DNA from 2 places in the Clostridium sp. LS3 genome. Region 2 is predicted to be linked to the other one. Evidence: riboswitches for the same ligand, from Rfam matches in the RefSeq annotation. Region 2 holds a riboswitch; the other holds the start of a gene.
The links. Region 2 has a riboswitch for thiamine pyrophosphate ahead of thiT (energy-coupled thiamine transporter ThiT). Riboswitches for the same ligand answer to the same signal wherever they lie in the genome.
Positions count from the first base shown of each region.

Region 1: it holds a riboswitch for thiamine pyrophosphate, as region 2 does, so the genes downstream of both, ACZJV1_RS14105 (thiamine-binding protein) here and thiT (energy-coupled thiamine transporter ThiT) in region 2, are expected to answer to the same signal.

Region 1 covers NZ_CM143921.1:3,005,037-3,021,838, forward strand. Annotated here, with positions in the region: gene ACZJV1_RS14075 (hypothetical protein) at 1-46, opposite strand, end outside; gene ACZJV1_RS14080 (hypothetical protein) at 215-733, shown strand; gene ACZJV1_RS14085 (deoxynucleoside kinase) at 837-1,502, opposite strand; gene ACZJV1_RS14090 (ABC transporter ATP-binding protein) at 1,949-2,671, opposite strand; gene ACZJV1_RS14095 (ABC transporter substrate-binding protein) at 2,652-3,656, opposite strand; gene ACZJV1_RS14100 (ABC transporter permease) at 3,691-4,467, opposite strand; gene ACZJV1_RS14105 (thiamine-binding protein) at 4,439-4,729, opposite strand; TPP riboswitch at 4,857-4,964, opposite strand; gene ACZJV1_RS14110 (TatD family hydrolase) at 5,225-5,959, opposite strand; gene ACZJV1_RS14115 (metallophosphoesterase) at 6,030-6,869, opposite strand; gene ACZJV1_RS14120 (lysylphosphatidylglycerol synthase transmembrane domain-containing protein) at 6,954-7,997, opposite strand; gene ACZJV1_RS14125 (polysaccharide deacetylase family protein) at 7,984-8,673, opposite strand; gene ACZJV1_RS14130 (MGDG synthase family glycosyltransferase) at 8,612-9,757, opposite strand; gene ACZJV1_RS14135 (YkvA family protein) at 10,235-10,606, opposite strand; gene ACZJV1_RS14140 (deoxycytidylate deaminase) at 10,728-11,183, opposite strand; gene ACZJV1_RS14145 (hypothetical protein) at 11,433-12,257, opposite strand; gene ACZJV1_RS14150 (acetyl-CoA carboxylase carboxyltransferase subunit alpha) at 12,648-13,439, opposite strand; gene accD (acetyl-CoA carboxylase, carboxyltransferase subunit beta) at 13,442-14,299, opposite strand; gene ACZJV1_RS14160 (acetyl-CoA carboxylase biotin carboxylase subunit) at 14,311-15,654, opposite strand; gene fabZ (3-hydroxyacyl-ACP dehydratase FabZ) at 15,670-16,086, opposite strand; gene accB (acetyl-CoA carboxylase biotin carboxyl carrier protein) at 16,097-16,582, opposite strand; gene fabF (beta-ketoacyl-ACP synthase II) at 16,585-16,802, opposite strand, start outside.
Region 2 covers NZ_CM143921.1:1,618,274-1,635,075, forward strand. Annotated here, with positions in the region: gene pulA (type I pullulanase) at 1-2,332, shown strand, start outside; gene ACZJV1_RS07460 (hypothetical protein) at 2,534-2,809, opposite strand; gene thiT (energy-coupled thiamine transporter ThiT) at 2,911-3,555, opposite strand; TPP riboswitch at 3,620-3,720, opposite strand; gene ACZJV1_RS07470 (L,D-transpeptidase family protein) at 3,962-5,041, shown strand; gene ACZJV1_RS07475 (GNAT family N-acetyltransferase) at 5,266-5,835, shown strand; gene ACZJV1_RS07480 (protein kinase family protein) at 5,898-6,467, opposite strand; gene ACZJV1_RS07485 (GNAT family N-acetyltransferase) at 6,736-7,641, shown strand; gene ACZJV1_RS07490 (aldo/keto reductase) at 7,796-8,647, shown strand; gene ACZJV1_RS07495 (class I SAM-dependent methyltransferase) at 9,229-10,014, shown strand; gene ACZJV1_RS07500 (MATE family efflux transporter) at 10,060-11,406, opposite strand; gene ACZJV1_RS07505 (hypothetical protein) at 11,675-12,886, shown strand; gene ACZJV1_RS07510 (hypothetical protein) at 13,034-14,239, shown strand; gene ACZJV1_RS07515 (response regulator transcription factor) at 14,255-14,938, shown strand; gene ACZJV1_RS07520 (HAMP domain-containing sensor histidine kinase) at 14,943-16,334, shown strand; gene ACZJV1_RS07525 (aminoglycoside adenylyltransferase domain-containing protein) at 16,498-16,802, opposite strand, start outside.

The DNA.
Region 1 (16,802 bases), 1.4 Mb from region 2:
AGCTGTATTCATTTAGATGCTGCTGCATTAGATGAAAACTTTTCACAAAGTAAACCCATGTTTTCAATATTTGGAGAACATAGCACTAAAAGCTAAAGAATTATTTGAATAATACTATTTAAAATAAAACTAATATTGTTATAATATAAAAATAATAATTTAATTCTTCCAAAATCTATATAATATATATTAAACATAAGAAGGAGGTTCCTTAATGAAGTGTGTTTCAATTTCTGGGAGAGCAGGACATGGAAAAGATACTTTAGCTTTGAAGTTAAAAGAAATACTAGAGGGAAAGGGTAAAAAAGTATTTATTATTCACTATGCCGACTATTTAAAAATGGTTGCAACACAAGTTTATGGTTGGAATGAATTAAAAGATAATAATGGTAGAACCTTACTTCAACATTTAGGCGATAAAATGAGAGAGGTAGATGAAATGTTTTTAATAAACGAATTACTAAAAATATTATCACTAGTTAGAGATGATTTTGATGTAGCCTTAATTCCTGATGCTAGATTTCCTAAAGAAATAGATTGTCTAAAATCCATTGGTAAAACTACATCAATTCATATTACTAGATTAAATTATGAAAGTAATTTAACAGAAACCCAAAATAAACATAAAACAGAAATATCTCTTGATGATTATATTTACGATTATAATATATTCTCAAATGGGAATGATAATATATCTTCTATACCTTTAATAATAGAAGATATACTCTCTTAGGAATAACCATTATACGTTCTCTTTATATTAGACTATATTATTCTGAATTTAAAAAATAGAGCAAACTAAATTGTTTGCTCTATTATTATAAAAATAACTCTTCTTATGCAATTTCTTCAATATCTCTAACTTCTCTAAGCTTTTCTTCTACTAGCTCTATAAGTTTTTCTTTATCTGCTTCATTATTTACAACATCCATCTTATCCATATCTATTATTAAAACCTCTGATGCATTATAACAATTTTCTACCCATTCATCGTAATCTTTCCATAGAAAGCGGTAATATTCTTTTAAGCTTTCATCAATTTCAAAATCTCTTCCTCTTAATGCTATTCTATTTAAAACAGTTTCGAAGGATCCTTTTAAATACACCATTACATCTGGAGCTTTCTTAGGAAGCTCTTCTAACTCCTCAAGCATATTATTTAAAAGATCTTCATATATTTTCATCTCTAAGTCATTTATTCTACCAAGCTCCATATTTTTCTTAGCAAAATACCAATCTTCATAAATTGATCTATCTAAGACATTATCATCATGAACTAATGCTTCTTTTATACTTTTGAACCTAGTATTTAAGAAATAAAGTTGTAATAAAAATGGATATCTCTTTTTTTGAATTTCTTCCTCACTCTCACTATAGAATAAAGGTAATATAGGGTTGTCATCTACACTTTCATAAAATACATCTGATTTAAAGTGCTCCCCTAAAATCTCTGCTACAGAACTTTTCCCAAGCCCAATCATCCCACCAACAACTATCAACATGCTTCACCTATCCTTTACTTTTTGTCTTTCTCTATATTACATAATTTAAAATTTACTTTCAAGTCTTGACTTTTTATTTTTATACCATATATGGTATTTATATTTCAAAAATCACTATATATGGTATAGTTATATAATTTCTCAAGTCTATATATTCATATTTGTTTAAATTATTAGTAACTTTCAGTTTAAACAATAACTAAAAAGTATTTATAATAAAAAAGTGGACATATGTGAGTTTGCTTATTCCGTCACTTCGCTCCAAGTCAATGCAAACTTACATATGTCCACTTGAAAACTGAAGGAAAGAAATTATCAAAAGTTATCGACAGAATAAACTTTTTTATAATTCTCTATAGAGTAAATAAAATAGAACTTATAAAATAGACATTAATAGAAAAGTCTACTTGTATAAGTTCTATTGCTAAATATTAATTCGCTTATAGTTACATAAGCTTTAATATTTCTTTTTTTATAGCTACAAATTCATCACTGGTAACTATATCTTCATTTCTTTCCTTAGGTAGGTTAACCTTTATTTCACCATTTATAACTGCTGGCTTTTCTGATATTACATATATTCTATTAGAAAGTAATATTGCCTCTTCTATATCATGAGTTATGAATAGTATAGTTGAATTCATTTCTTTAGTTAAATCTAAAAGCCACTTTTGCATCTTTCTTCTAGTTATTGAATCTAAAGCACCAAAGGGTTCATCTAAAAGCATAATATCTCTTGATGTTAAATATGTCTTTAAGAAATTGGCTCTTTGTTTCATACCACCTGACAGTTGTGATGGATACTTATATTCAAATCCACTAAGTCCAAATTCATTTATATGCTTTTTAACCTTTTCTCTAGCTTCTTTTTTATTATTACCTTTAAATACAAGTGGAATTCCTATATTATCAATAACTTTTTTCCAAGGGACCATCATATCTTTTTGATACATATAGCTTAAATCGCCATTTATTTTTAATTCACCACTATCACACTTTATAATATTAGTTAATATATTAAATATTGTACTTTTTCCACTGCCTGATGGACCTAAAATTGATACTAGCTCACCTTCATTAACTTTTATACTAATATCCTTTAATATCTCCATTTCATCAAAGGACTTTGATACATTTTCAAGTAAAATCTTATTTTGATAAGAATTCATTTGTATAAGCCTCACTTGCTTTCATATCTTTATTTATAAGCTTATTATCTAATAGAAATTTAGTATAATTATCCCATACGCTATCCTTCATTTCTCCCCAAACAGCTGCATCATCTTTATATTTATCCGCAAGATATTTTTGGCTTTCTATTGCAAGTTCTTCTCCTATTTCAGGAACTTTACTTACTAATAATTTTGCACTTTCTTCTGGATTTTTCATAGCGAACTCATATCCCTTAGTTGTTGCTTCCATAAATTTCTTAGCTAAATCTTTTTTATTATTAATAGTATCTTCAGTAGCTGCAATAATTGGTGTGTAATAATCTAATGCTGGATCTAAATCTTTAACTGGTATATAGTTTATATCAAACCCTCTTAGCTTAGCTTCCATATTAGTCCAAGCTTCAAATGTCCACTCAAAATCTAAGTTATTCTTTGTTGCTATAAAGAAATCTTCTGTTCCTACATCAACTATTTTTAATTTACTAAAATCTGCTCCATTTTTCTCCATAACAGCTTTTAATATAGCTTGCTCTGATGGACTTCCCCATCCACCATAAACTTTATTTTCAAAATCCTTAACTGTTTCTATTCCCTTTTCCTTTGGTGAAGCAAATCCTGACGTATTATGTTGTATAACTGTTGCTATAGCTTTAACTGGAAGTGGACTATCTGATGTTCTTGCATATGTTAAATCTTCTTGATAACTTACTGCAAAATCTCCTTTGCCAGCAGCTAGAAGTTGCAGGGATGATCCTTCTGATGGCTGAATTATTTCAACATCTAATCCAAGATCTTTATAATACCCTTTTTCCTGAGCTACATATAATCCTGTATGATTTGTATTTGGTGTCCAATCTAATATTACGGTAACCTTTTGTAATCCTTCTGAAGTTTTTGCTTCTTCTTTTTTACTACATCCAGCTAATAGTGTGAATGCTGTTACAGATGCTAATACTACTGATATAATTTTTTTCTTTAACATTATTATTTCACCTCAAAATCTATTATTTTGTATTTTATTCCTTTATCTTTAATTTTTTATTATTCCATGGAGTACATACTCTTTCCATCAAAGTAACTATAAAAAATATTGCCATGCTTATAACTACTATTATTACTATTGATGCAAACATTTTATCTAATGCATAAGCACTTCTGGCTCTTGTCATATATACCCCAAGACCTTTTTCTCCTCCAAGCCATTCTCCAATTACAGCTCCCATAATACTATAAGTTGCTGCAATTCTCATACCTGAAAAGAAGTTTATCATTCCATAAGGTAACTTTAAATGCATAAAAACATTAAGCTTAGATGCCCCCATTAATTTAAAATGATTGATTAAATCCTTATCTACACCTTCTAACCCGTCAACTATGCTAATTACTATTGGGAAAAAGCATACTAGCACAACCACTATTATCTTTGGAAGTGAACCAAATCCAAACCAAATTATAAATAATGGCGCAAGAGCAACTGTCGGTATAGTTTGAGATATAACTAGTACTGGATATAAAGCTCTTTTTACTAGTGGAATCATATCCATAATTATTGCTAGTATTATAGATAATCCTATTGCTATTAAAAACCCTATCATACCTTCATATAATGTAGTTAAAGTATGAGGTATCATAACTTTAAAATCCTTAACTAATGTTTGCATAACATCTGTTGGTGCTGGCATTATATACTTTTCTATGCCCCCAATAGTTACTATGCACTGCCATAAAACTAATAAAATTATAATAAATACTATAGGTGCTATCTTATTCCCTATATTTTTTAATTTTTTCATCCATTGTCACGCCTTCTTTTTTATAATCTATTTTAACCATAGATACTACTCTTGATGCACCTTCTTCAGTACAAATTTCTTGAGCCCTTTTTACTATTTCTAGTAATTCACCTAATTCTCCCTCCATTGTGGTTTCCATAGCTCCAACTTCATACTTAACTCCAGTGGATGCTATATATTCTATAACCTTGTCCACAACAGGATAAATTCTATCCTCACTAACTGTTGGTATTACTTGAAGACTTACATTACAAACTGACATAGTCTTTTCCTCCTCTAAATATATTTAAAAGTAAACAAATTTGATTTTATTTATATGTCCATATAGTAAAAAAATACAGTATCTCTGATTAGAAATACTGTATTATAGTTCAATTTGTATATTAAAATTCAATAACAAATAATCTCCCTACGTTGGCATTATCCAAATCAGGTTCATGGGTCAAAATAGTATCAACTTTATCTCAGGCAGTTCACCGCCCCCCCAGATATCTATTTACTTTTTATAGTTCCATTTTATTCATTTTCATTCCAAATGTCAAGCTAATCAATAATTCTTATCAACTAAATAATTTTATTAATTGTATAACAATTATATATTACACAATCCATTTCTAAGTTAAGTTTCAACGATTTACTTTGCTTAATTCTCTAAGTGCTTTTCATCCCTCACCCTTATTAGTTCCAAATAATACAACTATCAATCCCTAAAGCTCCTATGGCTATTTTTATTACAGGCATTAAAGTTAAAATTCTCCTAACTAATTATTCTAATATAATTACCCTCTATATTTTTTAGTAATTCATTCAGTTCTATATTCTTATAATTTGAAACCTTTTTAGCAACATCTATTATTGCCCTTGGATATCCATATTCTCCATTAACCCATTCTAAAGCTGTTGGCCCATCAGTTTCTATAAGTAATCTATTTAATGGTATTCTATCTAAAACCTCATTAGTTTTTTCTGAATACCCTATATCTACACTTATTGTAAAATAGCATCCAAGCTCAATATATTTTTCTAAAGTGCTTATTTCACCACTATACCAATGTATAATAGCTTTATTATAATTATTCCTTTTTAGAGCATTATAAATTTCTTCTTCAGCTCCTTTTGTATGGATACTTACAAACTTATTTCTTTTAATACTTTCTTTTAATATAAAATTAAAAATCTTTCTTTGTGCTTCATAAGTACTTTTATCCTCTACCCAGAAGAAATCTAAACCTATCTCCCCTATTAACTCACTTTTCTCTATATAAGGTACAAGATCTTCTAAATTCCCTTTATATTCTGCTGCTTTCCATGGATGAATGCCAAAGCATGGATTAATAAATTTACTCTTTTTACTATATTCTTTATTTTTTATATAGCTTTCTATATTCATACTATTAGCTAAAGTTAATATTTCATTCTTATTTATATCCTCAATTGCTTTTTCTATATTTTCCTCAAAAAAATCTAAATGTGTGTGTGCATCTATATACATAATTCCTCCATGAATTCTAATTTAAGTAGCATAATTAACTCTTTAATTTATATTCTATATTAGTAATTTCTTAATTATATCCTTTTAATGTTACTGATATAATTTCTGGTGGATTAAATATTCTTACTGGAAATAAACTATTCCCCAATCCCCTACTAACAAACATTGTAGTTTTATCACTATTATAACTTCCACTAGTATATTTAGGGAAAAACCCTTGATTTGGAGCTATAATTCCTCCTACAAATGGAATCCTAACTTGGCCTCCATGAGCATGTCCTGAAAAAACTAAATTCATATTATTTTTAGAATATAAATCAAAAAGCTCTGGTCTATGTGAAAGTAGTATCTTAAAGCCTTCAATATTTGACCAATTACTTAAATATTCCTCCATATTACTTATATCGATCCCATCTGTATAATTCGAGGTAAGAAAAGATGGATCAGATAATCCTAAAAGATATATAGTACTATTCTCTTTTGTAATCTCTAACTTAGTATCATCTATTATATTAACTCCTACTTCAATTAAGCTATCCTTTATTTCAGAATATTTTCCTGACCATGCTTCATGATTTCCTGAAACATAATAAATTGGAGCAATTTCTATTGCACCATTAATGAAGTCCATTGCTTTATCTAAATTATATCTACGCCTATCTATCAAATCACCTGTAACTATAATAATATCTGGTGATAACTTTTCTATTTCTTCTAATATTTCTGATTGCTCTTTTCCAAACATTTTGTTATGCAAATCAGAAATATGTACAATTTTAAAGTCATTAAATTTAGATGGCACATCATAGCTTGAGTAATTAAAGTTAGAAATTGTAATACTATTATTTTGCCAAACGACAAACACATATAATGCTATAATTATTAAAAATACTAACATCAACTTCTTCATCCTTTTACATAAACCTCTCATTTCCCATCCATAATTATATTCCTTAGTCAAATTCTATTAATTTTAACTTAACCTTTTAATTGGCTAAAGTTCTACACCTTTTAAATTTTTATTTAAATTTATCTGTAAAACCATAACTCCTATACCACTAATTAAGACCATTAAATAAAAGCTTATACCTCTACTAAGTAGCATAGCAGAACTTATTAGATGAATTGGAAATAAAGTCTTAAAAAATATTAAGAACCCTTTCTCTCCTATTCCTACCGCACCTGGCAACGGTAATGCTGCACCTGTAATGTATAAGGTAGACTGAATCAAAATGAATTGAATTAAAGACACTGATGACATTCCAATGGATTTATATATCCAAAACGGGATGCTATGCAATGCTAAAATTTGTACCGTGGTAGTAAGAATAGTTTTAATTATAAAAAATTTATCATTTTTAATATAATCTGCACCCTTTTTATACTTCTCTATCTCTATTAATGCCTTTTCATTAAATATTACAGATTTTTGGTAATTAAAGTGTTGTAAAACTTTAACGCATAAGTTCACAACTTTAAAAATAAGCTTTTTTGAAAAAATAGATACCAATATTAATACTAATAAAATTACATTTAACCCAATCCCTAAAAATAGTAATATACCAAACTTTCCAAGAGTTCCTTTTAAAAATTCAAATTTTATTATTACTCCCATAATTGCCATTGATACGGTAACAAGTTGATATGTTGCAAGACATATTAGTAACGCAAGCATGCCATTAGAAATATCTATCTTTTTTTTATGCATATAATAAAGCTGCATTGGCTGCCCCCCAGTGGCTGACGGTGTTATAGAACTGAAAAAAATTCCCGTAAATGAATACTGTACACATTCAAGTAGTGTTGCCCTTTCTTTAAAACTCTTTAAACTACGCCTTATATTTATAGCCTCACAAAGAACCACAAGAGACATAGCAGCTATGCCAATAGCAATATATACTAAGTTTACATCTGACACTGTTTTTATAATCTCTTTAAAGTCAGCATTGAAAAAAATCATTTTGAATGTTACTATAACAATTATTATAAATAACCCACCATTTTTCAATAAATTCACTAGTTTTTTACATTTGTTCATAAAGTTCCTCCAAAGTTCCAAAGGTAATTCCTTGTGATTTCCAAATTGGAAGAACTATCTCTAATGCTTCAACAGTTCTTTTCGGAGCATCATTTTTTCCTCGACCATCGTGAAGACAGATAATATCTCCTTTTTCTGTTTCACGAAGCAATCTATCTGCTATAGTTGTTGCATCTATATTTGCCTTCCAATCTCCTACAATTACATTCCAAAGAACAATTTTTAAATTTAAATTCTTTATTTCCTTTATAGCCGCCAAGCTAAAATGCCCCCAAGGAGGTCTAAAAAACTTCGGTTTAATACCAAGTTCTTTTAATATATCCATACTTTTTGAAAAATCTTTTCTTATATTCCATGGTGTCTGAAAAATTTCATTTTTATGTTCTAATGAATGTAGTCCTATTATATGTCCATCTTCTTTTATTTCCTTAATAATTTCAGGATTATTTTTAGCAAATTCCGCTACAACAAAGAACGTTGCTTGAACTTGGTAAGTCTTTAGGACTTTAAGAACTTCTGTAGTATATTTATTGTCAACGCCATCGTCAAATGTTAAGTATATATTTTCTATTTCTTTTTCTCTCCTAAGCTTTTTTAGTTTCTTATTCCATATTCTATAAATTACTGTAGGAATTACTCCATATATTATTAAAGATATTATCGTTATAATTATCAATATAATTATCCACATCTTTTTTCACATTCCTTTCGTAAACTTCATTTAGTTTAAATTCAGAAATTTCATTCTTCAAATGTTGCATATTATATTTCATTTGTCCTAAAAGCCTATCGTTACTTATTAAAGATATAATATCTTCAGATATATTAGAGTTATTTTCCCAAGCAATTTTTCCTATAAGCATTTTTTCAATAAATTCAGCATTTCCAACCTCTTGAGATAAAAATGGTTTAATAATATATAAAGGTGTAGTAGTATAAATAGCTTCAAAAGTAGAAATTCCTCCTGGCTTAGTGATTATTAAATCTGACCTTTCCATATATTTATATACTTCATCTGTATAACCAACTGCATCTATTTTAGGGTAATCTTTTTTAATCTTTTTTAATAGTTTTTTATTTTTACCAGTTATAATTGTAATATGAACCTCGCTTGATTCATATAATTGTTCTAATATATTATCAAGGCCTCTTATTAACCCAAGCCCTCCTCCCATTATTAGGATTTTCTTTTTATCATTAATAGATTGCACTTCCATGTCATTTTTAAATGATTTCCTTACAGGTATTCCATTTATAATAATTTTCTCAGCAGGAACTCCTTTTGATAAAAGGAGTTCCATTGTGCTTCTCGCTGCTACAAAATACATATTAGTCTTATTAGCAATCCATCCATCATGAGCTGTAATATCCGTAATATGTGTATATAGTTGAATATCGTCTTCATATTCCTCCTTATAAGTTGAAATAAAGCGAGAACATGCAGACCATGTAGATACTATTAAATCAGGATTATATTTTTCAATTAGAGAATTTATTTTATTTAAATTTCGTCTCTTTAAGCAAGTTTTTTCATGCTTCACAGCAAAACTATTTATAAAGTTGTACACACATGAAAATCTACATATAAAAAGATTAAAGAATCTATAAACTAGTTTATACATAATAGGGAACAATACCTTTACGATATCTACAACTTCAATAATATCATCAGTATTAGATTCAAGTAATTCTTCCTTAATAGCCTCTGCAGCACAATAATGCCCCATTCCAAAACGGCTTGTTAAAATTAATATTTTCATGTAATTCTTTCCTCTCTTTAGTTTTACGCTAAATGTATATTAACGATAATTAAAACTTTATATAAATAATACTACTTAATTATTAATTTCAACTTTATAAAGCCTTAAGATTTCCTAAAGTTTAAAACATTTCTACAAACACTAAGTCCATCTATATCATTTAACATTATGTCTAGTAATATTAAATCTGGACTAAGGTTCTTTATTTCCTATTCTACTTCTAATCCATTTTAATTTACTTTATATCCTTCCTTCATTAAAGCAAATCTTAAGATTTCACTTATATCTTTATCATCTTCTATAATTAATATATTCGCTCTCATATTTCTCTCCCAAAGCATTATTATTTCCTTCTCATTATAAGGCACAATTGTTAACACCTTTTACTGAGTTATTTCCAAAGTGTAAACATAGAATTTTTTATATGTTTACACTTTAAATATTTACTCTTAATTTAATTATTTATATTAATAACTTTTATTTGATAAAAAGCTTATATATTATTAAAGCGATAACCATAATCCAAATAATAATTATTGGAACTCCATATATCCAAATCTTAGGCTTTCCATTTGTCCAAAGTTCCTTTGATTCTTCTTCACATTCCCCTATGATTTCTTTCGGTATGAGTTTTATTGATATGTATATTAGTAAAGGTAGTATTAGTAAATCGTCTAAATATCCTAAGATAGGAATAAAATCTGGTATTAAATCTATTGGTGATAAAGCATATGCTACAGTTATACCAGCTAATATTTTTGCAATTATTGGAGTATCTTTATGCTTATATGCTAAATAAACTACTTTTATTTTCAACTTAAATTTTTCTATAATATTTTTGATATTCATTTTTTCTTCCTCTAATTTATTAACTTATCTACATTATATAATTAATTCCAATATAAAGAAATAAAAAAGACGACTCCCATTTAATAGAGAAATCATCTTCTACGTGCTTGATATTTACTAATTAAATATCATTTATATCTAGAGATATATTTATATTTTTATTCTTAGGCTCTAACATTGTAATTCTTACTCCAGCTGCATTTAATAATCTTTTAGAAGCTTTGACAATATCAGTATCAGCATATTTATCTGATAAATAAACAACTTCCTTTATCCCAGCTTGTATTATAGCCTTTGCGCACTCATTACAAGGGAATAGGGCAACATAAATCTTAGATCCATAAAGGTCGGTTCCTCTACTATTTAAAATAGCATTAAGCTCAGCATGAACTACATAAGGATATTTTGTTTCTAACATATCTCCTTCTCTACTCCACGGAAATTCATCATCAGAGCAGCCTCTTGGAAGTCCATTATATCCTTGGCTTAATATTTTATTGTCATTATCAACTATACAAGCTCCAACTTGAGTACTAGGGTCTTTACTTCTTTTTCCTGCAAGTATTGCTACCCCCATAAAATATTCATCCCATGATATGTAATCATTTCTCTTCACTTAAATTCCCCCTTATTAGTATTCTTTTTTATTATTATACTCTAAGAATGCTCTTAGTCAAATATTATTAGAATAACTAATTCCCCCTAAAATATGAAGGAGGTACTTTTATATATACCTCCTAACATTAACAATATTCAACTTATACATTCATAAAGAATCTTTTGATTAATTCTTTCTAATTTATATACATTATAATTTTAATTCAAACTATCTCTCTAACATATCTGCTGTTACTGGTAAATTTTTAGAATAGGTTGGATTAATATGATGCTCACTACCCTTCAGCATTGTTAATCCATTCTCATTTGTTGTATTTGTAGCACCTAAAGAATCCTCTGTTCCCAAGTAACCTCTATAATTATAAACTCCTTCTGGTACATTTACTCCTATTCCTAAAGAAATAAAACTTGTTTCACTATACATAGAATTTTTTCCCTCATTTTTGAGTCTGAATAATGCATTTGCTGAATCCATACTTCCTTTACTATGTCCTATAACTCTTTGTGGACGAGCGCCATCTAAGTATAGAGAATATAATTTATAAGAAGCTGAATTACTATAGTATGTCCCATCAATATTGTTAGGTCTACCTACGTAATATCCTTGAGAGCCATAATACCAGATAGTAGAGTCCCCCCAACCACTAACTATCCCTGCTACAGGCTCTCCCAATTCATTTGCTATTTGTTTTGCCATTGCTGCAGTTCCTAATGAACTACTTCCAACGCCTGCCATTACAACAGTTTGCACTGTATTATTTTTTACTAAATCATCTGCCCATAAATACGTAAATACAGTTCTATCACTGTTAGGATACATAACAATCACAGTTCCTGGAGCTAAATTATAAGTTACACTTCTTTCATACGTACTTAAAAGATGAATAGAATACATCTTTGTTTCTGTAAAGTGATTTGCCTTAGCTATTAAAGTACTTCCAGGTAGAAAACCTCCAATCGCTAACATTAAAGCTAATACAATTGTTGATATTAATTTTGATGGTTTTAATGTGTTTCTCTTTTTGATTAACATTTTTTACCTTCCTTTATTTTTTATTTATTTCTCATTTAAATAACCTTCTTAAAATTAAATTTATTTAAGCCAATACTAAGAGATACATTTTTTCATTAACTACACATCTTATGTTATACGTTTTCAAAATTATGTCCTTTTTACTTGGGTAACTTGGTAAGTCATGTTGTAATTTGATGTGATTTCTATTGATTTAAATTTATATGTAATTACTATATAATTTATTGTATTTTTTGTATATATAAAATATTCTTTTAAATTCATATTTTAAATAAGTATAAAGCTAACTCCTTTGTATTAAACAAAAAAGTTAGCTTATAATCTAAAAATAGTACCAAGCATTATTACTCCAATTAATGTTTTAAAATGTTAATCATTAGTAAAAGATAATTAGAAATTTCTAAACCTTAAATATCTTTCTTCTAAAAGCTTATTTCTATCTTTGCTTTCTAGCACTTTTATTTCATTTATTAATTCTTCCTTAATTGAATTTGCAACTAAGTCTACATTCTTATGTGCTCCACCTTTAGGTTCCTTTATTATTTTTTCAATAACTCCTCCTTCTAAAAGATCATAAGAAGTTATTCCCATAGTTTCTGCAACTTCTTTAGACTTTGAAGGATCTTTTAAAAGTATTGAAGCAAATCCTTCTGGTGAAAGAATCGAATAAACTGAGTTTTCAAGCATCCATACTCTATCTCCACAAGCTAAGGCTAAAGCTCCGCCACTTCCACCTTCTCCTATTACTATAGAGATTATAGGTACCTTTATTTGAGCTATTTCTATTAAATTTCTCGCTATTGCTTCACCTTGCCCTCTTTCTTCAGCTCCAATACCGCAATAAGCTCCTGATGTATTTATAAAGCAAATAATAGGTCTATTAAACTTCTCTGCTTGTTTCATAAGCCTTAATGCCTTTCTATAGCCTTCAGGATGAGGTGATCCAAAGTTTCTTTCCATATTTTCTTTTAAGTCTTTTCCTTTTTGTATTCCTATTATAGTAACTGGATTTCCATCTAAAAGGCCTATTCCACCTACTATTGATTTATCATCTTTAAAACATCTATCACCATGTAACTCAAAAAAGTTTGTAAATATTTTATCTATATAATCAAGTGTAGTTGGTCTTTCTACCATTCTTGCAATTACTAGTCTATCCCAAGCCTTAATTTTTTTAACCATAACTACACCTCCCTAATCTTATGAAATTTAAGAAGAGTTGAAAGAGTGCTCTTTAAATTTTCTCTTTTTATAATATTATCTATAAATCCATTTTGTAATAAAAACTCAGCACTTTGAAAATCTTCTGGTAATTTCTCTTTTATAGTTCCTTCTATTACTCTTCTTCCAGCAAAACCTACTAATGCATTTGGTTCTGCAAGTATAATGTCTCCAAGCATAGCGAAACTTGCTGTAACTCCACCTGTAGTTGGATCTGTTAATACAGTTATATAAAGAAGTCCTTCTTTACTATGTTTTGCAAGTGCACTACTTATTTTAGCCATTTGCATTAAGGAAAATATCCCTTCTTGCATTCTAGCTCCTCCAGAAGCTGTAAAAATTATAATAGGTAGCTTTCTTTTAGTTGCTTCCTCTACTGCTAATGTTATTTTTTCTCCTACTACAGTACCCATACTTCCCATTAGAAAGTTTGAGTCCATAACTGCAATAATTGTTTTATTTCCTCCAATTTCTCCTTCTCCTGTTACCACAGCTTCAGTAACTTCGCTTTTTTCTTTATTAACTTTTAACTTTTCTTCATAATTTGGAAAATTCATTGGATTTTTTGATTCCATGTATTTATTAAATTCTTTAAAACTTCCTTTATCACAAATTTGTGATATTCTTTCATAACTACCTAGTCTAAAGTGATAACTACAATTACTGCATATATTAAGGTTTTCTTCTAAAGACTTTTTATATAAAATTTTTCCGCACTTATTGCACTTTACCCAAGTCCCATCTGGAACTACTGGTACGTCTTTTTCTTCTTCCTTAATTAAATTAATTACTGCATACTTTCTCTTTTTAAAAATCCCCATAATTTCACCAACTATAAATTATATTCTTTGCTTATGAAACTAGTATCGAAGTCCCCTAAGCGAAATTTTTCGTTATTTAAAATTTCTATTTGGAATTCTATGTTATTATCAATTCCCTCAATTACAAATTCATCTAAGGCTCTAAGCATCTTATTAATTGCTTCTTCTCTATCTTTACCATGAGCTATTAACTTTGCTATCATTGAATCGTAAGTAGGTGGAATTGTATATCCTGAATAGACTGCCGTATCTACTCTTATTCCATTACCTCCAGGTAAATTTAAAAATTCTATTTTCCCTGGAGAAGGTGCAAATCCCTTTTTAGGATTTTCTGCATTTATTCTACATTCTATTGCATGACCTTTTATTTCTACTTGCTCTTGAGAAATACTTAATTCTTCTCCATTTGCAATTTTTATTTGTTCTTTTACAATATCTACTGATGTTATCATTTCTGTAACTGGATGTTCTACTTGAATTCTTGTATTCATCTCCATAAAATAAAAGTTTCTATGCTTATCTACTAGAAACTCTATAGTTCCTGCATTTACATAATTTACAGCCCTTGCTGCATTAATTGCTACTTTCCCCATTTCTTCTCTTAGCTTATCTTCTAATATAGATGATGGGGCTTCTTCTAAGACCTTTTGATTTCTTCTTTGTATAGTACAATCTCTTTCTCCTAGGTAAATTATATTTCTATATTCATCACCTAAAATTTGAAATTCTATATGTCTTGGATTTTCTATAAATTTTTCAATATATACTGTATCATCACCAAAATTTGTTTTAGCTTCTGATTTGGCAGTAAAATAAGCATTTTCAAGTTCTTCTTCTTTATGAACTATTCTAATACCTTTACCACCACCTCCTAAGGCTGCTTTTATCATTACTGGATAACCTATTTCTTTAGCTTCTATATATGCATCCTCAATGCTTTTAACTATACCATTACTTCCTGGGATTACTGGAACATTAGCACTTTTCATAATTTCTCTTGCTCTTGATTTATCTCCCATAATGCCTATAGTTTTACTGTTTGGTCCAATAAATTTTATATTGCACTCCTCACATATAGATGCAAATTCAGCATTTTCAGATAAAAAACCAAACCCTGGATGAATTGCATTGCATTTTGTTATAACTGCTGCACTTATAATATTGCTTTCATTTAAATATGAGTCCTTTGATCTAGGCTTTCCAACACAAATAGCTTCATCTGCAAGCTGTGTATGCATAGCATCTTTATCAGCTTCTGAGTAAATAGCTACAGTTTTAATTCCAAGCTCTTTGCAAGCTCTTATTATTCTAACTGCTATCTCTCCTCTATTAGCTATTAAAACCTTTCTAATCATAAAAACACCTCTTTACTATCCTACCATAAAGGTTAATTCTGTTTCACAGACCTTTTTACCATCTACATAAGCAATTCCTTTTCCTATACCTGCTGCACCTCTTATTTTAGTAAGCTCCACTTCTAGTTTTAGAGTATCTCCAGGCACAACTTTTTTTCTAAATTTAGCGTTATTTATTCCGCCAAAGTATGCAATTTTTCCTTTAAACTCTTCTCTTTTTAAAAGAGCTACTGCCCCAGCTTGTGCAAGTGCTTCTACAATTAAAACCCCTGGCATAACTGGCTCTACTGGAAAATGTCCTTGGAAAAAGTACTCATTCATAGTTACATTTTTTATTGCTACTATTTTGTTATCCTCTAAGCTTTCAACCCTATCTAATAATAAAAATGGGTATCTATGAGGAATTATCTCCATAATTTCTTTTATATCCATATCTCTATACCTACTTTACTTTAAATAATTCCATTCCAAACTCCACAATGTCTTCATCGCTTCTTAAAACTTCTACTATTTCTCCATCATATTCAGAGGTAATTTCGTTCATTATTTTCATAGCCTCTACTATGCAAAGAACATCACCTTTTTTAACCTTAGTTCCTACTTCAACATAAGGTTTTCCCCCTGGAGTTCCTGATGAATAATATGTGCCTACTAAAGGTGATTTAACTCCTTTTAAGTTTTCATCTTTGATAGACTCTATATTAGCTTCTTCTTTTATTTCAGTTTTATTGTTTACTATTATTGAATTATTCTCAGAAGCTTTAAATTCTTTTTGGGTTTCTTTTTTGTTTTCTTTTGAACTTTCCTTAAAGCCTTCTTCATTTTTGCTAAGCTTTAATTTAATTCCTTCACTTTCTAATTCAAAAACTCTAAGGGAAGATGAATCTATTGACTTTATTAACTCTTTTATTTGCTCATAATTTAGCATTATTATCTTCCTCTCCATTTTTTAAATATAACTGTACCATTATGTCCACCAAAACCTAGTGAATTAGACATAGCATATTCTATCTCTTCATTCTTACCATTATTTACAACTAAATTTAAGTCACATTCTTCGTCTGGATTTAGATAATTTATATTTGCTGGTATAAAACTGTTTTCTAAAGCTTTTATAGAAATTATTGCTTCTACAGCTCCAGCTGCTC
Region 2 (16,802 bases):
AAAGGGAGTGAAAAATTGTTATATAATTTATGGTGAAGATAAGCTTATACTAGATTTAAAAGAGGTTATAGAATATATAGGACCAAGAATAGAGACGGCAATAATGGATGATAAGGATAAAATAACAGCCTTTTTATCTAAAAAACCATTAGATGTAACTGAGTTTTATATTTATATAAATGAAGTAAAAGAAGAAAACTGTGAATATGTGATTTATAAGGATTTAAAAAAAGTAGAGTTTATAAATTTAAATTTAAATATATCACCAATGGATCTAGTTGAAGTAAGATCAAGTAAGACATTTCTTCCTTGTAAAGTTACGATGAGAAGGTTTTTAGACAGTTATTATTATAAAGAAAATGATATGGGCATTGTCTATGATAAAGAATATATATATTTAAGAGTTTGGGCTCCAACTTCTTTTAAGGTAGAGTTATGTTTATATGATAATTGGTATGATATAAACGAAAATGAAAAAAGCTTACATCAAATGAAAAGAAATAATATAAGTGGAACTTATTATAACAAAATAAATAGAAAAGAAAATGAAGGAAAATTTTATCTATATAAGCTTTACTTTAAAGATATAGATAGGAATGGATTAGAATATATAAAAATAAACTATGCAGTAGACCCTTATACAGTATCTGTAGGTATAAATGGTGAAAAAGGCTTTTTAATAGATATAAATAATATAAAAACCATGCCACTAGGATGGTTATTTGATAAAAAACCAGAGCTTTTAAGAAAAGAGGATTCTATAATTTATGAAATTCATGTAAGAGATTTTACTATAAGCGATGATAGTGGAATAGATAAAAATATTAGAGGAAAATATTTAGGACTAGCAAAAGAAGGAGCTAGATATAAAGATACAAAAAGAAAAATTGAAGTTAAAACAGGTATTGATCATCTAAAAGAACTTGGAATAACACATGTGCATTTATTACCTATATTTGACTTTGGTTCAGTTGATGAAAGAAAATCAAACAAAAAAGGAAATAGAAACTGGGGATATGATCCTAAAAACTATAATGCTCCTGAAGGCAGTTATTCAAGTGATCCATATAATCCAATAGCTAGAATAATAGAACTAAGAGAAATGATAAAGATTCTTCATAAAAATGGAATAAGAGTAGTTATGGATGTAGTTTATAATCATATGCAAGAAACTAGAAATTTAGATAGTCTTGTTCCATCATATTACTTTAGAACAGATTATAGAGGAAGATTTACTAATGGTTCAGGCTGTGGTAATGAAATAGCAACAGAAAGGCCTATGGTTAGAAAGTTTATTATAGGTTCTATAACTCATTGGATAAAGGATTATAATATTGATGGTTTAAGATTTGACCTTATGGAATTAATAGACATAGATACTATGAGAGAAATAACTAGCTTAATAAAGAAAATTGATGACAATATATTAATTTATGGAGAGCCTTGGAAAGGAGGAGAATCATCACTACTAAATGGAACCTACAGAGGAAGGCAAAAAGGTGAAGATTTTTCCGTATTTAATGACACTTTTAGAGATTTTATAAGGGGAAATAATAGTCCATCAAATGGATTTTCAAATGGAAATCAACATAATGGACCTACTGCATGGAATATAATAGAGGGTTTAAAAGGATCTATAAATACATTAACATTTAATCCTAAGGAAACTATAAATTATGTAGATGCTCATGATAACTACACTCTCTGGGATCAAATAGAGAAAAGCTTAAAACCTAATATTAAAGAAGATGAATATAGAAAAATATTAGAAAATAATGTTTTAGATAATCATTTAGTAAGAAGAAATATTTTATCCCTTTCAATAATATTAACATCACAAGGAATACCATTTATTCAAGGTGGAGCAGAAATATTAAGAACAAAAAATGGAGACCACAATAGTTATAAAAGTCCAGATAATATAAATGCAATTTTTTGGAGGGATAAAGCAAAATATATAGATGTATTTAATTATGTAAAGGGATTAATAAATATCAGAAAAAACTATAGGGAATTTAGACTAGATAGTAGAGATGACATAAATAACAACATTGAGATTAGTTTTTTAAATGGAGATGAAAAGGCTGGAGTAATAAAGTGTCATTTTAGAAACCTATACAATATTGAAAAAAACTTAAATGATTTAATTGTAATTTATAATGGAACATCTATAGATGATTATGATATAAATCAACATATTCCTGAATCAAAATCTGGTGAGTGGAATATTATAGCAGACCATAGTTATGCAGGGATAGAAACTATAAAAATTGTTAAATCTTATTTTATTCCTAAGTTAAAGTCTTATTCAATTATGATTATATATTCATAAGAATTATTAAAATAAGAGGCTAGTTAAACCTAAAATGAATCCTATATGAAGGACATTTTAACTTTAACATAGCCTCTTAATTTTTGTAGTATATATGTTCTAATTAATATTCTACATTATCTATATTTAAATTGAAATCAATAGTTAAAATTCAAAAAGCAAGTTTAATAGTAAATTAGAATCATATATATAATAAAACTTTTAATATCCAGAGCTTAAAATAGCTGCAATAATTATTGATCCAAATATAAGCCAAAGAACTATTCCAATAGCAATCATAATAAGAGTTGCTTGGAAGTAAGTTTTCTTACTTTTATTCACATTTGATCCAAAAGCCCAAACAAACATTAAAACTATGTTTGCAATAGGAATTAACATTAAAAGAAATGTTATTATCCAATCTTTCAATGTCATTGGTTGAGAATACTTGTCGTAGTTAATATCATTATTTGTGTTGTTAGTTAAATTATTATCCATTATTTTCACTCCCCTAAAACTTAAAGTTATTATTTCTTAAATATTATACTATAAAATTTAAGAAATAATAACTTTAAGTAAAAAAATGTAAATTTGCAAAATTAATGAGATAAGCTTTTACTTCCTTCTATAATTCTATTTATAGGTAATAATCCTATAATAACTAAAACTACAATAAGATTTCCTCCAACAACAGCACCATTAACTACAAGAGAATATAAAGCTGGAGACCATCCTTCAGGTGCAAATTGTCCAAAGAATATAAACCCTGATATAAAGTGAAATATAAATTTAATAAACATACCGAGAAATGTTCCTAAAAGTTTTTTATCTTTAAAATACCCAGCTAGTCCAACTGCCATAAAAGGAAGAGGATAGTCAAATAAAACTTGAATTGGATGAAGTATATAAGGGCTGATAATTAAATATATTATCCCAAATAAAAATCCAGTAAGCATACCTATTTCAGGACCGTAAATAAAAGCAATAAGTAGTATTGGGACCATACTACCTAAATTTATACTACCAGCACCATTAGGTAAATCTACTATCTTTACAAGGTGAAGGATCGTAGCTAAGGCTAAAGCAATGCCAATTCTAGCCATAATCTTTGAATCAAGCTTTATTTTTTTAAATCTAATAAAAGTAAGTATTAAAATAATAACTCCTAAAAGAGTAGCTAAAGAAAGCGGGCTTTTTAATATTTGACTAAAGCTTTCTCTTAATGTGTTAATAAAATTTTCCATTTAAAATACCTCCTAAAAATATGCTAGGAGGTACGTTTATAGCTTTATAATAATTTAATTCCATAAAAATACATTGTGACTTTCCTACGCTGGTATTATCCAGATCAGGTAAAGAGGGTTAATGAAAAATCATCTCTCAGCCTAAAGGCACCCCTAGCACTTCTTTTATTTAATTTACAAGTAAAGTTTACATAAGAATGAAATAAAAGTCAATAATTTTTAATATAGTATTTTATATAGAGAAATAAGAAGGTATCAGTTTGAAATTGATTGGAATAATTTACTATTTATTTGGTTTATAAAAAAATGTATGATAATAATTAGAGTTACCAATAATTTATTTACAATGCTGAACATAATTTTAATACTAATTTACAAAAGACTTTTTGATATACGGGGGGGAAAAATGATAAAAAACAAAAAGATAAATTTAATTATAGCATCGTTAGTACTAATTTTTATTGTTATAGGATTTAGTGCTTTTTATGTGAACAAGGTAAAAAAAGATAGAGTATTAGATGCAAAAATAGAAGAAGTATATGAAGAAGCAGATAATATTAAAATTTTAAATATGAATAATGATGAAGAAGAGCTTTATAGTAAATTAAAAGAAGACTTTAACAAAGCTATAAGCAGTAAAAAACTAAATGAAGCAAATGAAGTTTTAGATAAGTTAAAGGACTTAAAATCTTCGGTTGAGAAGAGAATTCAAGATGAAGCAAAAATAGAAGAAGAGAAAAAGAAGGAAGAAGAAAAACAGGAAAAAGAAAATGAAATAGCATTACCTGAAGAAGCTAAGAAAAAAGAAGAGGCTTCAAAGGTTGAGAATAATACTTCGAATTCAAATACTCAATCTATAGCTCCGTCTAATAATGAGCCTAAGATTGCCAATACATCAGTTGCTAAGAATTCTAATCAAATAATTTCAGTTGTGAGTACAGGCGGTAGTACAGCTGAGTTAGTTCTATGGCAAAAAGATAGCAATGGAAAATGGTATGAATATGATAGTATGTTTGCAAGATTAGGTGAAAATGGAATGAAAAATGCAAGTGAAGTTTATGAAATGGATTTATGTACTCCTACAGGTGTATATAGTTTAACAGAAGCTTTTGGAGCAGCACAAAATCCAGGAAGTGGAGTTCCATATAGAGTATTAGATGGTTCAGAATATTGGGTAGATGATGTTAATTCACCTTATTACAATACAATGCAGTTTGGAGCACCAAATGGTAGATGGAATTCAGCAGAGCATTTAATAGATCATAGCAATTCATATAAATACTCTTTAGTAATTGATTATAATAGATGGCCAGTTGTTCCAGGGAAAAGCTCTGCAATATTTTTACATGTAGATGTTGGGGTTCCAACTTGGGGATGTGTAGCTGTTGAACAAAGCAAGATGAAAGAAATTTTACAATGGATAAATCCAGGTTCGAACCCTAAAATAGCTCTTGCCTTAAGTTATGGTGAACTTTATAGCTATTAACAAATAATTAATATATTATTTAAAAGAAAAGTTATACATTAATAAATTTATTAGTGTATAGCTTTTTTTATTAATAAGTTGTAGGCTAAGTAAAAATTATTTATAATTATTTTATGATATATGAAAAATATGGAACAAATTTAAACTTTATAAATAAAAGGAAAAAAAATTTAAAATTAATATACCTATAATTTGATAAACACTTATAAAGGGGATGTAATATTATGAAAAAAGATTTATTATTTAGTCAATTTCCTTATATTGAAAGTGAAGAAATTATATTAAGTAAAATAGAAGAAGTTAATTTAGAGGATTTATATGAAATTTGTGCAAATGAAAATTTATATAAATATAAACCTGGAAATGCAAAGAAATCTATTGATACAGTAAAAAATATGATTGCTCATTTTCAAAGAGATTTTCAAAAGAAAAAGATAGTTTTTTTAGGTGTTTTTCTTAAATCTAATCCTAAAAAGCTTGTAGGTGTAGCGGAAATTTTTGATATAGATGAAAAAGTGAGTGTAGTTACTATAGGATATACTTTAAATGAAGATTACTTTGGTAAGGGGATAGCTAGTAATATTGTTAAGACCTTAATAAAATATTTATTTAATGAAGTAGAATTAAACAGAATACAAGCATATGTAATGGTTGAAAATATTAAATCTCAAAATGTATTAAAAAGAAATAATTTTATAAAAGATGGTACTATAAGAGAAGGGAATATATGGACAGGAAAAGGAATAGTTAATTTAGAGTTATATTCAATATTAAAATCAGAATATATAAAGTAATGTCTTTTATAAGTGAGAACTAGAGATAAATCCACTAAGATTTATCTCTAGTTCTCACTTAATTAGCCATATCTATAAATTCTTTTTCTTCTAGGACAAGCGAGATAATTATAAGCGTCAGTCCAATAAGAAAGTAAATCTGGCTTGTATTGTAAAACATCTTTTAAAAACTTATCAAATAAGTGAAGTTTAACTAGTGTTTTTATTATATCTTTAGGATAAGGAGTAATTTTAGTAAAAGGTTTTCTTGGATCAATAACCATTATTTTACCCTTAGAGTCTACAAATATATGTGCATTTCTAATATTAATTCTCTTAAACTTAAGCCTTTTTAAATCTTCAATTAAATCTATAATTTCCTTTGATAAATTATAAGGCAATCCATGTTTAGTAATGTATTCAAAAAGATTTTCTCCACCTACATATTCTCTTATTAAAATATTACTTATCCTTAAAATTGGATTTGGGAAAAAGGGACTGTCTAAAGTTTTTTTAAATATTTCTTCTTCACTTTTAGCAGCTTTTATATTCTTAAAGGTTTTAAGTGCATAACCTTCTGGTGTTAAATAAACAGAACCTTCAGCTCCAGAACCTAATAGCTTAAAATCTTGAATTTCTAATAAGTAGTTCATAATACCACACTTAATTAATTGCTTTTAAATATTATATGCAAACAAAAATAATATGTTATTAGTAATTAGACTATTTAGATTATAATGTAATAATTATATTTGTAGTAAGTATATATTTAATATTAATATTTAAATATAGAATATATATGGGAAATAAGTAAAGAAAAATTTTTAGGCAAGTTAAGGTATTAAAGAAAGTCTCTGAACTTAAATAAAATTAGTTAATAATTTTGTAATTTAGATAAATTAAAAGGTTAAGGGGAAAATAATGTATGAATTTATTTTGGTAAAAGATTTAAAGAAAAATAAAAAGTATAGAAAAAGTTTTAGTAAGTTAGCAGCAGATACATTTGGATTAGACTTTGAACAGTGGTTTGAAGAGGGATATTGCAATGATAATTATATTTCATATTCCTATATTCATAATGATGAGGTAATTGCAAATGTTTCTATAAATAAATTTACTATAGTCCAGAATAGAAAGATTAATAAAGCAATTCAATTAGGAACAGTAATGACAGATAAAAATTATAGAAATAAAGGTCTAATAAGAAGGCTTATGAAGGAAATATTTAAAGAATATGAAAAGAAGGTAGATTTTATATATTTATTTGCAAATAATTCTGTTTTAAACTTTTATCCTAAGTTTGGATTTAATAGAGTAAATGAAACTTCATATGAGATAAACACTGAGAATATAATTTATATTGAAGATATAAAGAATAAGAAAACAACTAATATTAAAAAGTTAAATTTAGATTTAAAAGAAGATAAGAAGATAATAGATAAAATGTGTAAAAATAGAGTTCAAGTTTCAAATAAGCTTGGAGTTATAAAAGATGAATGGCCACTTAAGATTTATTGCAAATATATGTACAAAGATAATCTTTATTATATTCAAGATGAGGACGCTGTAGCTATAATGGAAAGAAATGATAAAGAACTTATATTAAATGATATTTTAAGTAAAAAGCCTATAAATTTAGATAATATAATATTAAAAATACTAGAGAAAGATGATAAAGTTATAATATTTAATTTTGTTGCAGAAAGTGAAAAATTTAAAGTAAGTATTAAACCTAAAATAGATGATGACAATGCTCTATTTATAAAAAAATGCAAAGGAGACTTTAAAGATGAAAGCATACTTTTTCCTATAACGTCTCACACTTAATTAATAAAAATAAATATAGCAGAATTATCAATAAGTATAGCTTATTCTTTAATGATTAACCTTATTGCACTATAATTAACTTAAATAATATTTTAAGTAGAAAGCCTATGAATTTAGATAATATAATATTAAAAATAGAAGGAGAGGAAATTTTATGAAAAATTTAAAAGACACTTATATATTAAGCAATGGAATACAAATTCCATGTGTAGGATTTGGAACATGGCAAACACCTAATGGTGAAATTGCTATTTCATCTGTAGAAGAAGCATTAAAAGTCGGATATAGACATATAGATACAGCAGCAGTATATGGTAATGAAAAAAGCGTTGGTATAGCTATTAAAAACAGTGGTGTACCTAGAGATGAGATATTTGTTACAAGCAAGCTTTGGAATACAGAGCAAGGATATGAAAGTACTCTAAAGGCTTTTGAAAAAACAATAGAGGATTTACAACTAGAATATGTGGATTTATACTTAATTCACTGGCCAATTCCTAAGATATTTAAGGAAGATTGGAAAGAAGTAAATATAGAAACTTGGAGAGCTTTCGAAGAGCTTTATAAACAAGGAAAAATAAGGGCAATAGGAGTAAGCAATTTTAAACCTAATCATCTTCAAAATATATTAGAAAATTGTGAAATAGCTCCTATGGTAAATCAAATAGAGATACATCCAGGATTAAATCAAGATGAAACAGTTGAATTCTGTAAGAAACATAACATATTAGTTGAGGCTTGGAGTCCTTTATCAACAGGAAAAATATTTGAAGTAAAAGAAATAAAAAATGTAGCAGATAAGTATGGAAAAACTATAGCACAAATATGTATAAGGTGGTCACTTCAAAAAGGAAACTTACCACTTCCAAAATCAGTAACAGCAAGTAGAATTGCTGAAAATGCTGAAGTGTTTGATTTTGAACTTAAAGAAGAGGATATAAAGTTTATAGATAATTTAATTAATTGTGGTGGATCAGGAATGGATCCAGATAATATAAATTTTTAAGAACTTGGAGAAGATGATATTCCTCATATAGAAGTGCAAGAGATATTGAGAGTAATGACTAGAAATAAGGAGAGTTTCCAATGAGGGAAACTCTCCTTATTTCTTTAAAATCACTATAGGAATATGAGGTCTATTATTTATTCTAAAAGGAAATAGGCTATTACCAATACCTCTACTTACAATAAGGTTAACATTATTATTTTCATACGTTATTAATTTTAAAGGTTTAGAAATAAGTTTGTCATAGGAGCAATAGTCTTAATTTCACCATTATAGATAACTTCGAAATTAGCCAGAGTTTTATTAGTTAAGTTGCTTACATAAATCTATTTTAAGGCACAGTTATCAATTTAGTCTATATAAAGTTCTCGAATAATATTATATTTATTACTTTTGAAATATTAGTAAACATCTACATTATATTCCTAGTTATGGATTAACACAACATCATTTAGCAAGAATGGAACAGTAGAATATATTATAGATTGCTATAATGAAATTGTCATACTTATATTTTAAATTTTGCTATGGAGGCTATCAAATTATGTCTCGAAAAAAATTAATTAGGAGGAAGATGAATTATGGATAAATATTACTATGGTGACCTGTGCTCTTTATTTTATGATATTGATAAGCCCGAAGCGCCAAAAGATGAATTGGATTTTTTACTTTCATTTGCAAATGAAAATATGAAAATTTTAGAACCTATGTGTGGTTCAGGAAGATTTTTAATTCCTTTTTTAAAGAAGGGTTTTGATATTGATGGTTTTGATTTATCTAAGGATATGATAAAGAGATGCAAAGAAAAACTATTGTCAAATAATCTTTCAACAGGAATTGATTTATGTGATTTTACCACATTTAATCATAGCAAAGAAAAGTATGACCTTATTTTTATTGCATCAATTTCTTTTTCATTACTAACTAACAGAAGAGATATTAACAACGCCCTGGAGATGATGAAAAATAGCTTGAAATCATCAGGGAAAATCGTTTTGGGTGTGGAAACTGACATTAACTATCGCAATAATAAATCTTATGCTGATGAATATAAGTTTGAAACTGATGATTTTAAAGAAAGAAAAAGAGTAGAAAAGGGCTCGTTTGAAATTTTATTAAAAGAAAAATCTGCATATAATCCCTATCAGCAAATTATGTATTTGCCGGGAGTATATGAGCTTTATATCAATAGTGAATATATTCGTTCAGAACATGAAGACTTTTATTTAAGACTATACAAACCTAATGAGCTTGATGAAATTGTTGAGAAGTGTAGATTGAAAATAGTAAATAAATATACGAATTTTAATAAAAGTGATTTTGACTTTCAAGGCGCTGAAGAAATATTTTATGAACTGCATAAATAAAACAAGCTGTATCTAAATTAATTTAGATACAGCTTACTTCATTTATTAATTAGCGAGTTCTTTTTCTTTCATAAGGACATTAATTCTTTTAAAATAAGTAATGGCAAGAGGTACGGCAGCAGCTATCCATGCAGCAGGATCAGCTAAAGCAATTCCTGTAAAATCTAGTAGAATTGGTAATGTAAATGCAACAACTGTTCTAGCTACCATTTCAGCGACACCAGCCATCATAGGAACAAAGCTATCTCCAATTCCTTGAAGGGTATTTCTATATATAAATATAAGTCCTAGCGGTATATAGAATATAGAAACTGTATTTAAATATTGTCTTGCATATCCTATAACTTCTAAATCATTACCACTCATAAATAATTTAGTAAAAGCACCACCAAATAATACAACAACTATAGTAGATATAATACTTACAACTATACTTATCATAGTACATTTTTTAACTCCCTCTTTTATACGATCAATTCTTCCAGCACCAAGGTTTTGTCCACTGTATGTTGCCATAGCAACTCCAAATGTAACAGCAGGTTGCATTACAAGTTGTTGAACTTTAGAGGCAGCAGTATATGAAGCAATTACTTTAGAACCAAAGGAATTAAGAGCGCTTTGAAGTATCATTGCTCCAGCAGCTGTTATTGAAAATTGGAGAGCCATTGGAACACCAATTCTTAATTGCTTTTGAACATAGCTTTTTCTAATTTTCCAATGCTTCTTTTTAAGCTTTAAAATAGGAAATTTCTTTATTATATATATTGCACATAAAATTGCAGAAACAGCTTGTGAAATAACAGTTGCATAAGCAGCTCCAGCTACTCCCATTGAGAAGTTAACAATAAATACAATATCTAATACAACATTTAATATTGAAGAAATAATTAAAAAATATAAAGGTGTTTTGCTATCTCCAAGAGATCTTAATATGCTTGCAAGAATGTTATAAAATATTATAGCAATATTACCAGCATATATTATGATTATATAAGATAATGAATCTTGAATAATATCAGAAGGAGTGTTCATAAGCTCAAGTAAAGGTCTTGCAGAAACAACACTTATAAAAGTAACAACTATAGTCATTAAGGCAGATAAAACTAAAGAACTAGCAAAAGCTTTCCTTACTCCTTCTTCATTATTAGCTCCAAATTTTTGAGCAACTAGAACAGCAAAACCACTAGTTAGTCCAATAACAAAACCATTAACTAAAAACACCATGGCTCCAGTAGATCCTACCGCTGCTAATGCATTAACTCCAAGAAATCTACCAACTATTATAGTATCAACCATACTATAAAACTGTTGAAATACATTACCAATAAGTAAAGGAATAGAAAAAGTTAAAATAAGTTTCACAGGATTTCCTGTTGTCATATCTTTTGTCAAAAATAGCCCCCCTTTATTTAGAAATCTGTAATATAGTAAAATAAAGTATATTATAGACTTTAATATTACAATTAGTTACTTAACTATTTTAAAAACATTATAAATAATAGCACTATAAAAATTTATTAGCAACTTTATTTCAAATTTAGAAAATGAGATTGTAATGTTCATATTATTTAAAATAGTTAATAACTTTGTAACAACTTAATCAAACTATGTAAAAACTTCCAGGTAATATATAATTAAAAGTATAGGGAGGTTTTTTCTTATGAAAAAAATAATTTTACTGATGATAGCTATATTTTCTATAGCTATGGTTAGTTGCAATAATACTAAAGTATTAGAAGAAAATACTAAGGATAATAAGACATCTGATAAGTATAAAATAACTGAGAAAAATATTGAAAATACAGAAAGAGATAAATCTTTTATGCCTTTGTTTTATGATTCAGACATAATTTATGGAACGATGTCTCCTAAAAATAGTGGAGCTCCTGAAGAGTTCCAAATACCTTACTATATTGATAGTAGTGGAGCTTTTAAAAGGGTAGAAGAAGGTAAGTTTGATAAAGATGAGATAGGATTTATAAAGGATACTTATGGATGTATAGGTTCAGGGGTATATATGCTTAACTATAATAGATTAAGTGAAAGAAAATTTTATTATATAGATATAGTAAATAAAAATAAATTTGAACTAGAAGGATATGAAAAAATATATAATTCCATAGAGTTAAAGCTTAAAAACTTTGAAAATAGGGGGGCTAAGCTAGAAGGAAATGAAAATTATTATATTCAGGGATATTTTAATGTAGAAGATAAAGGGAAATCTATAAATAATGAGGAAATAATTATTATTGATTTAAAAAATGAGAGTTATTATGTTGTTAGAAACAATAATAATAGGTATATTAAATTTTATTTTGATAATAATGAAGAAGCTATAATGGCTATAGATAATTCAGGTAAAATTTATAAGTCAATATTACAAGAAAAAGAGATAGTTTTTGAGTTGTATAAAGATATTGGAGTAGAGAATTTAGAAATATATGATAAATACGGATATTTAGGAAGTTTTTATTTTGAAGATAATTTAATTCTTAATATCCATAATAATGAATCTAAGGAGTTTTACGATTATAGTAATCTTTTTTATAAAGTTAAATCAGATGAGTTTATATCTATGGATAAAGAAAAAATCGTAATAGGAAAAGTTAATAATACTAATTTTTTTATTTGTCTATATAATGAAAATAGGTATTTAGCAGAAATAAGTGATGATGGAGAAATAAATTTAATATATAAATTAGATGATTCCGAAGGATATAGGTATTTTTATGGTGTAGCTAATAAAGAAGGAAATAGTATATTTGTTACTAAAATTAAATATAATGAAGAAAATATTAAAGATTATAATGCTCCAGTAATAAAAGAAGATATGAAATACTCTATTATAGAAATAACAAAGAATGAAAATTAAATATATAGTCAAGGATATTTGATTAAGAAAATTTAATATAAGAAAGTTATAAATAATTTATAAATTTAATAACTTTGTAATAAGTTAATTAAAGTATGTAAAAACTTCCAGGTAATATATAATTAAAAGTACAGGGAGGTTTTTCTTATGAAAAAAATAATTTCACTGATAATAGCGTTATTTTCCATAGCTATGGTTAGTTGCAATAATACAAAAGTGTTAGAGGAAAATACTAAGGAAAATGAAGTTTTAAATAAATATAAGATTACGGAAAGAACTATAAATATTAATGATAAAGATATATTATTTAAGCCACTTTTTTATGATGAAGACGGAGTAAATGGTATTCTAAGTACATCTAGAACTGAGCCAGTTAGTGAAGACGAAACAAGAGGTCCATATATAATAAATGAATCTGGAGAATTAATAAAAGAAGAAAATAAATGGTTTGCAAAAGAGGGTATAAACTATATAGACTACTATATAAAATCAACAGGAAAAACAACTTCTTATAGAGGAGTTTATAGTGAAGGTATTTATACAAGAGATAAAAAATTTTACTATATAGATTTAGAAAAGAATATTAAATTTGAATTAGAATATTATGATAAAGCTTATTTTGAAATGTATTATGATTTTGGAGATATTAGTAGTACTACGTTTCAGGTAGATGATAATTATTATATAGAAGAAACTTCTAAGAGAAGAGATTCAGAGGTGAAAGAAGAAAAATCAATATTAATTGTAGATATAAAAAATGAAACTTATTATACAACTGGTATAGTAAAAATGGAATTAAATAGATTTTACTACGATGAAAAAGAAAAATCCATTATGGCATTAGATACCATTGGACAAATTAGAAAAGTAATTTTAAAGGATGGGAAAATTTATTTTGAAGATTATAAAAAATTTGATTTTTCAAAAGTTGGAATTGAAACAATAAATGGTGATACTGTAACTAGAATGGGTTATTTTAATAAGTGTGGAGATTATTTAATAATATCATTTATTGATGATAAAGGCTATAAAGATGTTTTATATAATATAAGTACAAATGAAATAAAAATAATGGATGAAGAAGTATTTATTATTAATGAAATTGAAAATACTGAATTTTTTGTGGTTAGTCATGGAAATAAACTATATCTTGCAGAAATAGGAGATAAAGGTGAATTTGATTTGATTTTTAAGCTTGCTGATGATTCATATTATCAGAATATTATAGCAAAAGCAAATAAGGAGGGAAATAGTATATTTTTTGAATTGATAAAATTTGAAGAGAATACTGCTGGTAAATCATCTTATGTTAAAGACGTAAAATATTCATTCTTAGAAATAGAAGAAAAATAAATTTATGGGGGAACTATGGGAAAGAAAAATATATTAGTAGTTGAGGATGAATACTCAATAAATGATGCAATAACCTTTGCACTTAGAAAAGAAGGATATGATGTAAGAAGTGTATTTAATGGAAAGGATGCTTTAGAAAAAGTTAAAGAATTTAAACCAGATTTAGTTTTATTAGATTTAATGTTACCTGATATTGATGGCTTTGATATATGTAAGGAAATATCTAAGAGTACTTATGTAATAATGTTAACTGCAAGAGGTGAAATAATAGATAAAATATTAGGTTTAGAGCTTGGAGCTGATGATTATATTGTAAAGCCTTTTGAAATTAAGGAGGTTTTAGTTAGAATAAAAGTAATCTTTAGAAGAAATGAAAAAGGTATAGAAGAAAATATTACTTCAAATAAAGATAAAGACCAAGAGATTATAGAAATTAATAAAAGAGATAGAAGTGTAATAAAGGAAGGTAAAGAGGTTCCTTTAAGAAGAAAAGAGTTTGATTTAATAAATTTTTTATATGAAAATAAGGGAGTTGTATTTTCAAGAGATGATTTATTAGATAAGGTATGGGGATATGATTATCAAGGAGATACTAGAACTGTTGATGTCCATATAAGAAGATTAAGAGAAAAGCTTAATGAAGATAAAGACAATTCTATTATAGAAACAGTATTTGGAATAGGATATATAATGAGGTGATATTTTGAATAAAACCTTGAGAGGAAAGCTTTTAATTGGGACAATAATTTCAGTTGTAACTATAAATATAATATTTACTATATTTATTTCATTATTTTTAGATAAGTCTTTTAAGAATGATATCATAGAAGAAATGAATAGAATCAAATTAACATCTTTAAATATAATAAGGCAAAATGAAATAATGGGAGAGCCTATTTGGAAAGCATTATCTCCAATTAATGAAATAACACAAGGTTATGTTAGTATAGCTGATGATAATGGCAATATAAATCAATCTGTAGGAAAAATTATAAATAATGAAGAAATAACAAGTATAATAAAAGAAAGTAATAATATTAAATCTATAATTAAGTTTAAGCATTCAAATAATTCTTACTTTACAACTTATAATTATCCTTTATATATTAAAGATAACTTTAGTGGTAATTTAATAATACAAAAGGACTACTTAAGTAAATATAATGAAATGATAAAAACAATAGGAATTATAATTTTAGGACAAGTATTTATTGTTATAACAATTATATTAGTTATATCTATGATTATTAAGAAGGTTACAAAGCCACTTAGAAACTTAAGTATTTCTATGGAGGAATTTACTTTAGGAAAAGATATTAAAGATATAGAAATAAATACAGAAGATGAAATAGCTGATTTAACTAAAACCTATAACTCTATGAAAAATCAGTTAAATAATCAAGAAAAAGCCTTAAGAGAATTTTTTAATAATGCAACTCATGAACTAAAAACTCCAGTTACAGCTATTTCTTTGTATTCTCAAATACTAAGAGATGAAAATATAAAAGAAATGGATGATGAATTTTTAAATAGAGCGAGCAGTAGGATAGTTCTTGAATGTGAGAAAATGAAAAAGCTAGTTGAGAAGATTTTAGAAAGCTCAAGAGGGAAAATAAATAAGAGCAAATGTAAAAGTGAATTTTCACTAACTAATATAATTAAAGAGATATTAGAAGATTTGGAATTAAGGATTAAAAGTAATGGTCTTTATATAAAAGAAGAATTACAAGAAGTTATGTTCTATGGCGTTTTAGAGGATTTTGAACAAATTATTTTAAACCTTTTGGATAACAGCATTAAATATTCAGTTAATAACGAGATCAATATAAAGCTATATGAAGATAAAAAAGAAATAACCTTAGAAATTAAAAATAAATGTGCTAAAATTCCTTTAGAAATAAGAGATAAGCTATTAGAACCATTTATAAAATATAATAACTACAAGGATATATCTAAAGAAGTAAGTAGTTCAGGACTTGGATTGTATTTATGTAGTGAATTAGCTAAAGAAAATGGCTGGATTTTATCTTATGAGATTATAGATGATGATATTATATTTAAATTAATATTAAATGAAGGTACTGTCTTAAAATAATGTGAGGATAAAGGTTGGATATGTGATCATACTATCCAACCTACAAAATATAAATTATTTTTCTAAAGTTTACATAAAATTATTGATAAACTCTGGAAATTAGCTGATATAGGAGGACATCCTGTATGCATCCTTTTATATTGCTATATATTAATAATGAAAATTACTTCTTCTCATTAAAAAGTTCATTGCTTTCTTGAATTATGTAATTAATATATGTTAAGGCATCATTTCTTCTTTCAAAAATAGAATTATAATAAGATTTTTTATTACCTTTTCTTAATCTCATGGACTCATTAATTATTTTATGCCATCTTTCAGGTAGATTTTGTAGTGCATATTCCCCAGCACCAATTTTGGATGTTATATCTCTTTCTTTGAAGGTATAATAAAGGCGGGAAACACCCAAAACTCCCCATTCAATAATATTTAAACTTACAAATAAACCAATATATTTCATGGATGTTA